One region of the Ochrobactrum sp. A-1 genome, then DNA from elsewhere that is predicted to be linked to it. Evidence: predicted binding sites of a transcription regulator. Region 1 holds the regulator's gene; the other holds the start of a gene.
The links. The regulator PhoB, encoded in region 1, activates phosphate uptake and scavenging genes when phosphate is short. The targets are predictions, from matches to a motif close to TGTCATNNANCTGTCAT.

Region 2: a site for PhoB is predicted at 1,736-1,752, ahead of MKS82_RS05645 (RNA degradosome polyphosphate kinase). Genes of this name have one in related genera too.

The regions. Positions count from the first base shown of each region.
Region 1 covers NZ_JAKVQC010000004.1:854,523-864,235, forward strand. Annotated here, with positions in the region: gene pstC (phosphate ABC transporter permease subunit PstC) at 1-611, shown strand, start outside; gene pstA (phosphate ABC transporter permease PstA) at 611-1,927, shown strand; gene pstB (phosphate ABC transporter ATP-binding protein PstB) at 1,993-2,766, shown strand; gene phoU (phosphate signaling complex protein PhoU) at 2,832-3,554, shown strand; gene phoB (phosphate regulon transcriptional regulator PhoB) at 3,672-4,358, shown strand; gene MKS82_RS13715 (cell wall hydrolase) at 5,018-5,965, shown strand; gene MKS82_RS13720 (hypothetical protein) at 6,066-6,317, opposite strand; gene MKS82_RS13725 (aminopeptidase) at 6,442-7,695, shown strand; gene dps (DNA starvation/stationary phase protection protein Dps) at 7,753-8,250, opposite strand; gene tsaB (tRNA (adenosine(37)-N6)-threonylcarbamoyltransferase complex dimerization subunit type 1 TsaB) at 8,551-9,240, shown strand; gene rimI (ribosomal protein S18-alanine N-acetyltransferase) at 9,244-9,713, shown strand, end outside.
Region 2 covers NZ_JAKVQC010000003.1:800,716-804,805, forward strand. Annotated here, with positions in the region: gene MKS82_RS05645 (RNA degradosome polyphosphate kinase) at 1-1,623, opposite strand, end outside; gene MKS82_RS05650 (zinc-finger domain-containing protein) at 1,914-2,168, shown strand; gene MKS82_RS05655 (FAD-binding protein) at 2,216-3,421, shown strand; gene MKS82_RS05660 (VOC family protein) at 3,418-3,903, opposite strand; gene MKS82_RS05665 (VOC family protein) at 4,055-4,090, opposite strand, start outside.

The DNA of each region.
Region 1 (9,713 bases):
CTTCGCCTCGAGTGCGCACGGTTGTAAAGCCGGTCCTCGAGCTGCTGGCCGGCATCCCCAGCATCGTTTACGGCTTCTTCGCCCTAGTGACTGTCGGACCTTTCTTGCGCGATCTCTCGATTGCCATTGCAGGCGGGCAGGGTTTCATCATGGCACAGAGCGTTCTGACCGCCGGTCTTGTCATGGGCGTGATGCTCATCCCCTTCGTGTCCTCGCTTTCGGACGACATCATCACTGCCGTGCCACGGACCTTGCGCGACGGTTCGCTGGGTCTTGGAGCAACCCGTTCTGAAACCATCAAGCGCGTGGTCCTTCCAGCTGCTCTGCCGGGCATCGTCGGCGCGCTTTTGATGACCGCGTCGCGCGCCATCGGCGAAACCATGATCGTGGTTCTGGCAGCAGGTGTTGCGGCACGCATCAATATCAATCCATTCGAGGCGATGACCACCATCACGGTGAAGATCGTCAACCAGCTCACCGGTGACCTTGAATTCAACTCGCCGCAGACGCTGGTGGCCTTTGCACTCGGCATCACGCTTTTCGTCCTGACGCTGATCATGAACATCTTTGCGCTGCACATTGTGCGCAAGTACCGGGAGCAGTACGAATAATGACCGATACGACTTTCAACGCCAGCGGCACGACGGCACAGCCAACACGCCGCGATATCGGGATCAAGCGTCGCTACGCCGCAGAACGTCGCTTCCGCTATTACGGTATTGCCGCGATTGCAATCGGCGTATTCTTCCTGTGCGCGCTCCTGTTTTCGGTCTTTTCCAAGGGCTATACAGCCTTCTGGCAGACGACGCTTTATCTGCCGGTCAAGCTCGAAGAAAAGGTGATCGACCCAAGCAATAAGCGCGCGACCGATCCGAACGTGCTAATCACGGCCAACTATCCGCTGCTGGTGCGCAATGCGCTGGCCGAAAAGCTGGGTGTTGCCACGACAGACCGTTCGGCAATGCGCGATCTTGGCCGCTTCTATTCGGACGGCGTGCGCATTCAGCTGCGCAAGATGGTGTTGGACAATCCATCGCTCATCGGTACGACGCAGACTGTTCCGGTTCTGGCGGGCGCTGACATCGATTCCGCCTTCAAAGGGCAGATCGACCTTTCCGTGCCGGAGACAAGCCGCAAGGTTTCTGACCGTCAGGTTGCCTGGATGAAAACGCTTTCGGAAGAGGGCGTCATGAAGGAGGCCTTCAATACCGGTCTCTTCACCTTCGGCGCTTCCAGCCGCCCGGAAACATCCGGTCTTGGTGTTGCGCTGGTCGGCTCTCTCTACATGATGCTGATTGTTCTCGGCCTGTCGCTACCGATCGGCGTCGCCGCTTCGATCTATCTGGAAGAGTTCGCCAAAAAGAACCGGTTCACCGACATGATTGAGGTGAACATCAATAATCTGGCGGCCGTGCCATCCATTGTGTTCGGTCTGCTCGGGCTTGCAGTCTTCATCAACTTCTTCGGCCTGCCGCGTTCTGCGTCGTTGGTCGGCGGTCTGGTGCTGACGCTGATGACGCTTCCCACTATCATCATTGCAACGCGCGCCGCTCTTCGTGCAGTGCCGCCTTCCATCCGCGCCGCAGCTCTTGGTCTCGGCGCATCGAAAACGCAGATGGTGTTTCACCATGTCCTGCCGCTTGCCGCACCCGGCATCCTGACCGGCACGATCATCGGGCTCGCCCATGCGCTTGGTGAAACTGCTCCGCTTCTGTTGATTGGCATGGTGGCCTTTGTTGCGGACGTACCGTCGACACCGATGGACCCGTCGACGGCTCTGCCGGTGCAGATCTATATGTGGGCAAATGAAGCAGAACGCGCCTTTGTGGAACGCACGTCAGGCGCTATCATTGTCCTGCTTCTGTTCCTTGCCGTGATGAATATTGCAGCAATCATTCTGCGCCGCCGCTTCGAGCGCCGCTGGTAAAACGGGAGTCGAAAGCTATGAATCTGATGACTGAACGATCTCTCGAAAAAGCCGTAGGAGAAAAAATGAACGCCAACGCCAATTCCATAAAGATGCGCGGCGACAAGGTCTGCGTATTTTATGGCGAGAAGCAGGCGCTGTTCGACGTCGATCTGGATATCCAGGAAAAGATGGTCACGGCGCTGATCGGACCTTCCGGTTGCGGCAAGTCCACTTTCCTGCGTTCGCTCAATCGCATGAACGACACGATTGAAGGCTGCAAGGTTGGCGGCAAGATCACGCTCGACAATGAAGACATCTACGATCCGAAGATCGATGTCGTCGAACTGCGCGCCCGCGTTGGCATGGTTTTCCAGAAGCCGAATCCGTTTCCAAAGTCGATCTATGAAAATGTCGCCTATGGCCCGCGCATTCATGGTCTCGCCCGTACCAAGGCAGATCTGGAAGAAATCGTTGTGACGAGCCTCCAGAAGGCGAGTTTGTTCGAGGAAGTGAAGGACCGCTTGCACGATGCGGGCACCGGCCTTTCTGGTGGCCAGCAGCAGCGCCTCTGCATTGCACGTGCGATTGCCGTGAGCCCGGAAGTGATCCTCATGGATGAACCGTGCTCGGCACTCGATCCGATTGCAACCGCAAAGGTGGAAGAGCTGATCGACGAACTGCGTCAGAACTATACGATCGTCATTGTTACGCACTCCATGCAGCAGGCCGCCCGCGTTTCGCAGCGTACCGCCATGTTCCACCTCGGCAATCTGGTCGAAGTGGGTGACACGGAAACCATGTTCACCGCGCCGACCGAAAAGCGCACGCAGGACTACATCACCGGACGCTTCGGCTAATCCGGAACTGCGCTCAAACAGATAGACAGTGCGGCTTCCCCGCAATTTATATTACGAGGTCTACTATGCCGTCTCAGCATACCGTTCGCTCCTACGATGAGGAATTGAAGTTTCTCACCCATAAGATCGCCGAAATGGGCGGACATGCGGAACGTATGGTCGAGCAGTCGGTCGCCGCTATCGTCAATGCGGACAATGCGCTTGCACAACGCGTTATCTCCGACGATCTCATACTTGATGCCAGTGAGCGCGAGATTGACGACAAGGCCGTGATGATTATCGCCAAGCGTCAGCCTATGGCCGTAGACCTGCGCGAGATCATCGGATCGATCCGCATCTCCGCCGATCTGGAGCGCGTCGGCGATCTGGGCAAGAATATTGCCAAGCGTGTTGCCGCCGTTTCGGAATCGCGTCAGCCGGTAAAGCTCTATCGCGGGCTTGAAACACTGGCCGAGCTGGCGCTAACCCAGCTCAAGGATGTTCTCGACGCCTACGCGTCGCGCTCGGTGCAGCAGATCAATGTCGTTCGCGACCGCGATGACGAGATCGATGCCATGTACACGTCGCTGTTTCGTGAATTGCTGACTTACATGATGGAAGATCCGCGCAACATTTCTGCCTGCACGCATCTTCTGTTCTGCGCGAAGAACATCGAGCGCATTGGCGATCATGCAACCAATATTGCGGAGACTGTCTATTACATTGTGACCGGCCTGCAAATGCCGGCCGAACGACCGAAAGAAGACCTGAGCCACGGTATTGTCGTGGATGAGGCACGTAAACCCTGAACTACAGCCAGCCGGACCTTGGTCCGACGGGTGGGAATGAGTGAATAGCGCGGCGGCACGCGGTCGATTGGGGGAATTTTATCCACCGCCCGCCGAATTTGGATAGGGAAATACTGGATGTCACAGGCACCCAAAATCGCTGTGGTAGAAGACGAAGAGGCGCTGAGCGTGCTGCTTCGCTACAATCTTGAGGCAGAGGGCTATCAGGTCGATACGATGCTGCGCGGCGACGAGGCCGAAATCGCCTTGCGCGAGAACGTGCCGGATCTGCTTATCCTGGACTGGATGCTACCGGGCGTATCGGGCATTGAGCTTTGCCGTCGTTTGCGCCAATGGCAGGAAACGGAGCGTCTGCCAATTATCATGCTGACGGCGCGTGGCGAAGAAAGCGAACGCGTGCGCGGCTTAAGCGTCGGTGCGGACGATTATGTCGTGAAGCCATTTTCGACGCCAGAGCTTCTGGCTCGCGTCAAAGCGATGCTGCGCCGGTCTAACCCGAGCATTCTTTCGCACGTGCTGAAAGTGGGCGATCTTGTTCTCGACCGTCAGCAGCATCGTGTCTACCGCAAGGAGAAGGAAGTCCGTCTCGGACCGACGGAATTCCGCCTGCTCGAGTATTTCATGATGTCGCCCGGGCGCGTGTTCTCGCGCAGCCAGCTTCTGGATGGCGTCTGGGGGCCGGACATCTACGTCGATGATCGCACGGTGGATGTTCATGTCGGGCGGCTGCGCAAGGCGATCAATGTCGGTCGCGCGCTTGATCCTATCCGCACCGTTCGGGGTGCCGGTTATTCTTTCGGATGACCGACGCCGTTATCTGCGGCTTCGAGCACTGAACTTGTCTGACCCGTTACGGTTTCTGTGGCGGGTCGCCTTTTGTTTAAGGGCGAGCTTTGCAAGGTGCGAGATCGTACTCGTCCGATTCGCATTGCAATAACCCAAAACGAGTGTGAAAAGCCTCATCTCACGCGATGTTACAAGTGTGTTTCCAAAGTTGACGGATGGCAACGGAACCGGCCTGAAAACAGAAATTCTGCAGAACATTTGAACCGCCACGAATGTGTATGCAAAAAATGTACAAGCAAAAGCGAATTAAGGCAGGGATATGGCGTGTATTGTGAGAGTTTGAATCTCGTTAAATCAATATCTTACCTGAATTCCCAGTTCTCGTTAAGAAATTATTAATATATTTAAAGGGCTTGTAGGCACATTCGCGATCTCGATTCGGAATTGTTTTAGGACTTTTCAGCGGTCTCCAGCATTGTTGGGATTTGACCTGTCGCCTTTTTTTGGCCTAAAAATTCCAAAACCTTGAATTCGATTGAGCGACAGTAGGGCGAGTAATTTTGATCTTCGTCCTCTTTGACTTGCACCGCAGTCAGACGTTCGCGCGCATCGTTCCAGATGTGTTCGCCTGAATGGATGACTGGATCAGTTAAGGGTCCTAACATGAGACTGAGCCATTGACGCGCGCCGCGAAGTGGAAATTGCCCGTTCTTATCGGGCTGGTGGTTGCGCCTTTCGTGGTGACCGGTTGCACGACGACCGGAACCTCGGGAAAAGCCAATTCGGAAAAGACGGCGGCAAGCCACGTCAAGTCCGTCAATGGCGTAAAGACCTACACTTACACCGCACGGGACAAGAATTGTCTTGAACGTGCGATGTTCTTCGAATCCAACCGTTCAAGTTCCGACGGTCTTCTGGCTGTCGGCACGGTTGTTATGAATCGACTCGCTTCGGGTCGTTATCCGGATACGATTTGTGGTGTCGTCGGTCAGAAGAACCAGTTTGCACCTGGTGTTCTTTCACGCCAAATGAATTCCAAAGCGCTGCCGGATGTTCAGGCCGCCGCCGATGCAGTGCTCAAAGGAGAACGGCATCCAAAGTTGAAGAATGCCATGTTCTTCCACACGGCGGGTCTGAAATTCCCTTACAACAACATGCATTACGTGCTCGTAGCCGGTGGAAATTCCTTCTACGAGAAGCGCAATCGCGACGGCTCGCTGCAAAACCCTGTCCCGCAGGAACCATACAATCTCGCAATGGCCTATTCACCGCAATCACCATCCCTTCCGCAGGACCCGTCTTATGACGTGACACTGCCGCAGACGGGCCCGAATCCGGGAACGGAGCCAACGGTTCAGGTGGCGCTCGCGGAAGCTGTGAAGGCTCAAAGTGTAGAGCAGAATGTCGGTGCCGGTCCGCAGGCTCGTGGCGACCGCTTGGCGCGTCATCGCGGCGTAGCGGCACCTCAGCAGGAACCGCATATGCAGGTGGCCTCCTACCAGCCGCAATTCGATACGACGGCTCCGCAACCGACATCGCTCGGCTATGCTCCTGCAAGCCAGAAGCAGGCTGACGCCATCGGCGCACTTCTTCTGTCCCAGGACCGTCCCGAAGCGCCACTATAAGAAACGCTCTTACAGTCGGACAATCTGAAACGCCGGTCTGGTTCAATCCGACCGGCGTTTTGATTTCCTGATTGACTGTTGTCGCTTTCCAGTGAGGGGCTCAGCGGTAGATCGGTCGATAGATCACCATCGGGGTGTCGTAGAAATCGACCTGATTCTGCCAGGCACGCCTGTCAGCTCTGCGATCGAGGTCCAGTCGCATCAGGCAGTTGGCAAAAGCGTCGGTATTGGCCTTGAAGCCATAGCTGCGGCAGGTCTGTTCGTCAGCGGCACGGCGTTGTTCCGGCGTCATGCTCACGCACCCTGCCAGAAGGCCGGTAACGCCCAGCAAGATAAGCACTTTCTTATTCATTACTGTCTGCTTTCTTCTGCACTGACCGCAGATTTACTATAACGCAAAGGCAGGAAAAAAGGTGGTGAAATTATGCCGTCTGATAAACTGCCGGTGATTCCACATCCAAAGAGGTCTTCCACCCATGGCTCATGAACAGTTGAACCCAATCATCGATCCGGTGAAACTCGAACGTCTTGCGGAAGTCGCCGTTCGCGTTGGTCTGCAATTGCGCGAGGGGCAAGATCTTGTCATTACCGCGCCAGTCGTGGCCTTGCCGCTGGTTCGCCTTATCGCCAAGCACGCCTACAAGGCCGGGGCCGGACTGGTAACGCCGTTCTTCGCGGATGACGAAATGGCGCTTGCTCGTTACGAGAACGCATCCGATGCGAGTTTCGACCGCGCGGCAAGCTGGCTTTATGAGGGTATGGCGAAGGCCTATTCGGATGGCGCTGCGCGTCTCGCCATCGCCGCCGACAATCCGATGCTTCTTTCCAGCCAGGACCCTGCCAAGGTTTCACGCGCCAACCGGGCCAATTCGAAGGCCTATCAGCCGGCTCTCGAGAAGATCGCCGGTTTCGACATCAACTGGAACATCGTCTCCTATCCCAATCCGGCATGGGCAAAGCTCATGTTTCCGAACGAGCCGGCGGACATCGCGACCCGCAAGCTGGCCGATGCGATCTTCGCGGCTTCGCGCGTCGATGTGGACGATCCGATTGGCGCCTGGTCGGCGCACAATGCAGCGCTTCGTACCCGCACCCGTTTCCTGAATGGCAAGGCATATAGTGCCCTGCATTTCAAGGGCCCGAGCACCGATCTGACGGTCGGGCTTGCCGACGGTCATGAATGGCACGGCGGCGCGTCTACGGCGAAGAATGGTATCACCTGCAATCCGAACATTCCGACGGAAGAAGTGTTCACTACACCTCATGCGCTGCGTGTCGAAGGCTATGTGACGAGCACCAAGCCTCTGTCGCATCAAGGCACGTTGATCGAGAATATTGCGGTTCGCTTTGAAGGCGGACGAATTGTCGAGGCGAAGGCAAGCCGCGGTGAAGAAGTGCTCAACAAGGTGCTGGATACGGATGAAGGTGCCCGTCATCTGGGTGAAGTGGCACTGGTTCCGCATTCATCGCCGATCTCGCAGAGTGGGCTTTTGTTCTACAACACCCTGTTTGACGAGAATGCCGCAAGCCACATTGCACTCGGCCAGTGCTATTCCAAGTGCTTTATCGACGGCGCAAAACTGACGCCGGAACAAATCAAGGCGCAGGGCGGCAATTCGAGCCTTATCCATATCGACTGGATGATCGGCTCTGGCCAGATCGACGTCGATGGCATCAACGCGGACGGAATCCGCGAGCCGGTGATGCGCAGTGGTGAATGGGCCAACTGATTGTCGCGAAATAGAAAAGGCCGGGAATTTCCCGGCTTTTTCATTGCATCTGTAAGGTCAGTTCTTTTCCTGAACATGGGCCTCAAGGAACCACAATGCCTTGTCGAGACTGCGGGACGCGGCTGTAAAAATATCCGCCGTATCGTCGTCACCTGCATCGTCCGCATCCTTGATCGATTTGCGCACAAGATTGGCAACATCGCCATAGCGTTCGATCAGGGCAAGCAGATGGTCGTGAACGGCATAGATATCGGTCGGATATGGCTTGAGCTTACTTTCCTTGGCCACGACCTGCGTGGTGCCATAGGCCGTCCCGCCAATCTGCACGGCGCGCTCGGCAATCGTGTCGACATGTTCATCGAGATCGTCGCGGAAACCGTCGAGCATCTCATGGACGGCGATGAACTGCGGCCCCTTGAGGTTCCAGTGAGCCTGCTTTGTGATGAGGGCAAGATCGATTGTCGCGGCGAGGTTCTCATTCAGCAGCGCGATCATTGTCGTCTTCGTATTGGAAGGAAGATCGTTGCGGGTTGCATGCATCGACTTCTTGGACATTGTATCCTCATATCCTTTTGTTCGATCCGGCTTGGAGCGACTGGGGGAGTATCGCTCATAGTTACGGGCAGCTATTCCAAACGCAACGAACCCGCCAGATCCTTATGAGGTTCGATTGCCGGATGGGCCTTTGTTGCCGTCAGGACAACACAAAAACATTCCCGCACCCGATGACTAAATGCATATCGCCGGTTTTTGTTCCGGCAGAATGGCTAAAAACCGGACATGATATGACCTTTGGCCAAGACGCGGCCAAGACTCGACTTGTCGCGACGCGAAATCTGATTTACCCGGTTGCACATGAAGATACTTGCGCTTGATACTGCCGCTTCGTGGTGTTCCGTTGCCGTCTACGATTATGATGGTGATATCATGCTTGCCGATGTAAGCGAAAACATCGGCAAGGGACATGCGGAAGTCTTGATGGACTATATCGAACGTGCTGTGAGAGAGACGAAACTATCGCTCCGCGATATGGATCGGGTAGCCGTCAATATTGGGCCGGGATCGTTTACCGGTGTTCGTATCGGTGTCTCGGCGGCACGTGGTTTTGCACTGGCGCTGGGTGTTCCCGCCATCGGCATTACAGCTTTCGAGGCGCTGGCTGCGGAAACACAGTCTCTGTCGCCGGAAAAGCCAGTTCTGGTTCTTCTCGATGCGCATCGCGGCGAAATTTATGCGCAATCATTCGATGCAAAGGGTTTACCGAACGCGAAGCCGCTGGTTCTGTCACGAGAGGAAGCGGATGCTCTTGCCGATTCCCAGGCAGAAAATACGGTTCTTGCAGGTTCCGCGGCCACTGCGATCAATGAAGTGATCGGCAGTCGTTTCACACTTGGCCCGGTTGAGCCGACCGCGAAAATCGGCATCTATGCGCGTCTGGCAAGCTTGCGCCAGCCTGGCGATGCGCCGAAGCCGCTTTACATGCGGGGGCCGGATGCGAAGCCACAAGTCGGGTTTGCGCTGCCGCGCAAGCCCGCCGGAGAATAGCCAATGATGGGCTTGCCGTTTGGGCGTTTCGGTCGCAGACAAATCTCGGTGGAGCCGCTTGGCGTACAGGACAGTCATGCGATCCAGCGCATCCACGCCGTTGCTTTCCATCATGGCTGGAGTTCCGATGATTTCAGGTCGCTGATCGCGCAGGATACGGTTTTCGGCTTCGTTGCTCGTTTGGAAGGTAAGCCGAACGATGCCTGTGGCTTCATACTGGCTCGTCTGGTTGCGGGAGAAGCGGAAATACTGACGATTGCCGTCGCTCGCGATCTACAGCGTCAGGGCGTTGGGCGCGTGCTGATGGATGCTGTGCTGCGGCATCTCTATCAGGAGCGCGCTGAAACGCTTTTTCTGGAAGTGGATGAGGCGAATATTGCTGCACAGGCGCTTTATCGCCGTCTCGGCTTCCAGAAAGTTGGCGACAGACCCGCTTATTACGAAACAGCGAATGGGCGTTCGGCTGCGCTGAT
Region 2 (4,090 bases), on a different contig from region 1:
GTGCTTCAGGATTCGTGCACGCAGCGTGAAGGGTGAAATCGCGATCTTCATCTCTTCGGCAGGCTGGGCATAGCCCGTGATGAAGTTGAAGATATGCGCCACGTCGCGCGCAATATCCGCATCTGACGTAAAGAACGACAGATCGGTATAGATGCGCGCCGTGATCGGATGGTAGTTGCCCGTGCCCAGATGCACATAGGAACGCAGCCTCTGGTCTTCGCGACGCACGACCAGCGACATTTTCGCGTGGGTTTTCAACTCGATGAAGCCGAACACCACCTGAACGCCTGCGCGCTCCAGATCGCGTGCCCAACGAATATTCGCCTCCTCGTCGAAGCGTGCTTTCAGCTCGACCAGCGCCGTTACGGACTTTCCGGCTTCAGCGGCATCCACCAGCGCGCGCACGATCGGGCTGTCGTTAGAGGTGCGATAAAGCGTCTGCTTGATTGCCAGCACATCCGGGTCGGCTGCTGCCTGCCGCAGGAACTGCACAACAACATCAAAGGATTCATAGGGGTGGTGGACCACAATGTCCTTTTCGCGAATCGCTGCGAAGCAATCGCCGCCATGCTCGCGAATACGCTCCGGGAAACGCGGATTGTAAGAGACGAATTTCAGGTCTTCACGCGGGATCGAAACAATCTCCGAAATCATGTTGAGCGCAAGAAGGCCCTCATGCACGCTGATACGGTTTTCCGAAACACCAAGTTCCGTCGCCACGAAGACGCGCAGAGCTTCCGGCATTTCTCCATCAAACTCGATGCGGATCACCTGTCCGCGACGGCGGCGTTTCAGTGCCGTCTCGAAGAGACGAACGAGATCTTCCGCCTCTTCTTCCACTTCGATATCACTGTCGCGGATGATGCGGAATGTACCGGCGCCGCGCACTTCATAACCAGGGAACAACCGCCCGATGAACAGGCTCACTGCGTCCTCGATGGTGATGAAGCGGTAAACATTGGCCTGATCAGTCGGCAGTTGGATAAAGCGCTTCAACGCGACAGGAATACGCAACAGCGCCGTCATAGGATGATTATCGGCACGACGCGCAAGCTGCAGGGCGATGGAAAAGCCGAGGTTCGGAATGAACGGGAACGGATGCGCCGGATCGATGGAGAGTGGCGTCAAGACCGGAAAAATCGTTTCGAGGAAGTGATTTTCGAGCCATTCCTTCTCCTGCCTTGAAAGTGCAGACGGACGAACGATCTCGATACTTTCCTGTTCCAGTTCCTCGCGCAATGCGCGCAGGCGTTGCTGCTGTTCTTCCTGCAGGCGCCCCACTTCGTCGAGAACGAAATCGAGCTGTTCCTGTGGTGTACGTCCATCGGCGCTGCGCAGCGCCACACCGGCGCGCACCTGTGCAGCGAGACCGGCAATGCGGACCATGAAGAATTCATCGAGATTGGCGGCGGAAATGGACAGGAAGCGCAGGCGTTCGAGTAAGGGCTGGCGCATATTCGCGGCTTCCTCGAGAACGCGCCGGTTGAATTGCAGCCAGGAAAACTCGCGATTGACGAAGCGGTCGGCGCTTTGCATCAACTCGCTGTTCAAAGCTTTGTGAACGTCAGGCGCTATCTCCATATCGGGAACCACGGTTGGGTTGGGGGCTAGTCCGGCTGTCATCTCGTGTGTTCCGCCTTGGGATGCGCTGGGGGTTTCGCTCGCCATAACGCTGTTTTCGCTCATTTTTCCTGTCCCGACTTCCACCGGAATATTCCGGCTCTGCCTTAAGCCTATGGCTGTCATATGACAGTTTGATAGCAATTAGCTTGAAATGTCCTCAGAATTGATGAAAACGCTTCCGGAAACAAGACTTTCGCGGTACACGCATGCCAATGTTTACGCATGATCTCGTCCGGCGCACGGTTCAGGACCATGCTCATACCGCCCATCGACCAGAACCGGAGCATATTATGTCCGATCACATCATTCCTCACTTTCAGAACGACGCCGGCCACGCTGCCATCGAAATCGGCGTGAAGGAATTCATGTGCGTTGGTGCAAACCCGCCTTTCGATCATCCGCACGTGTTTCTGGACATGGGTGATGAAAGCGAAGTCGTTTGCCCGTATTGCTCGACCCTCTATCGCTACAACGCCAAGCTCCATGCCGACGAAACCGTTCCGGCAGGCTGCGTTTACGAAGCATCTGCTGATAAGGCTGCTTAATCGGAGCAGCCTCACGACGGGGCTGAATGCCGGATGATCTCATCGACATGAGCAAAGGGCGCATATTGATTGCCGGGGCCGGAGTAGCTGGTCTGTCGGCAGCACTGGAGCTGGCAGCACGCGGCTGGAATGTCCGGCTTGTCGAAAAGGCCGAGACCCTTTCGGAAGTCGGCGCCGGCCTGCAACTTGCCCCCAATGCGATGCGGCATCTGGAACGGCTCGGCGTTGCCGACCGTCTTTCTACCCAAACAGTAACGCCAGAAACGCTCTATCTCATGGATGGGCGTAAAGCGCGGCCGCTGATGGAAATGAAGCTTGGCGACGAGGCTCGTCAGCGCTGGCATCATCCTTACGTCGTTTGTCACCGTGCCGACCTGCAATCTGCTTTGCTCGATGCCTGCCGTGAAGAGCCCCGCATCGAGATCAGTCTCGGCGCTGAAATCACAAATCAACGCGTCGAAAACGGAACCGTTGCGACCACCATCCGCCATGGCAATTCCGAAGAATCCGTCGAAGCAGCCTATCTGATTGCCTGCGATGGCGTCTGGTCGGCGGAGCGCTCGAAGACCAGTTTCAGCAAGGCACGGTTCAGCGGCCATATTGCCTGGCGCACGACACTTGCCGTCGGAGCCCTCCCCGCATCGTTTTTATCCGCCATGAAGACGAGGAACGCCGTTTCCGCATGGCTCGGCAACAAGGCGCATTTCATCGCCTATCCGGTCAAGGGCGGCAGCTTCTTCAATTTCGTCGCCATCACGACGGGCGAAAACCCCGGAGAAGTCTGGTCCAGGACCGGCGATCCGGCACGTTTGCGCACCATCTATGCGGATTGGGGCGCTCCGGTTCGCGATGTTCTGGCAGCGACCGATGCATGGACCTATTGGCCGCTTTTCGAAATGGCAGACGCCCAATTCGTCGGGCCCGACCGGACGATTTTTCTCGGCGATGCATCGCACGCGGTCACACCTTTTGCCGCGCAGGGTGCCGCCATGGCAATCGAGGATGCGGCGGCCCTTGCCGAAGTGCTGGACGGTGACGACCACGAAGCAGCTCTGAAACGCTTCGATAGCGCCCGCAAGCAGCGGATCGCGGCGGTTGCCAAACGCGGTCAGTTAAACAGGTTCGCCTATCACGCCACCGGCATTTTCGCGCTTGGCCGCAACACGCTCTTCGCCATGCGCAGTCCGGAAAGCTTCCTGAAGGATCTGGACTGGCTCTATGGCTACGATGCCATTGCGGCCGTACGGAATTAAGCTGCGTCGCGCGCTGCTTCGAGCGTCGCAACGTCCAGCTTGACCATCTTCATCACGGCATCGGCCACGCGCTGGCGCTGTTCGGCAGTGCCGTTCTGCAGGATATCCAGCACCATTTGCGGGACCACCTGCCACGAGAAGCCATATTTATCCGTCAGCCAGCCGCATTCCATCGGCGCACCACCCTCCATCAGTTTTTCCCAGAACATATCCAGTTCCGCCTGATCCTTGCATTGGACGAAGAGCGAGACTGCCGGGGAAAACTTGAATGTCGGCCCACCGTTGAGACCGGATATCGCCTGCCCGTCGAGCGTGAAGTTCACGACGACCGGCTGATCCTCGTTCTGCCCGTGGCCATGCTTGAAACGGATAGCGCCGTCGATCGAAGCTGATCTTCCACAGGCCCGGAAGATCGAGACATAGTGGTTCGCGGCTTCTTCAGCCTGTCCGTCGAACCAGAGACAGATTGTCAGACCTGACATTTTCTCCTCCCTGCCGCATCGGCCCGAAAATCGGAATCGATCTTCGGGGCGATGCGTAGTTTTAAAGGGTTAGAAGAGTGGAGCGTTCTTTGTGCATCCGTAAGGACGCAGGGCGCTCCAAGTGTTTGTTTTTTCTATTGTCTGGAGTACTCTACCCCATGACCTTGCTGGCTTCTTCCATATCCAT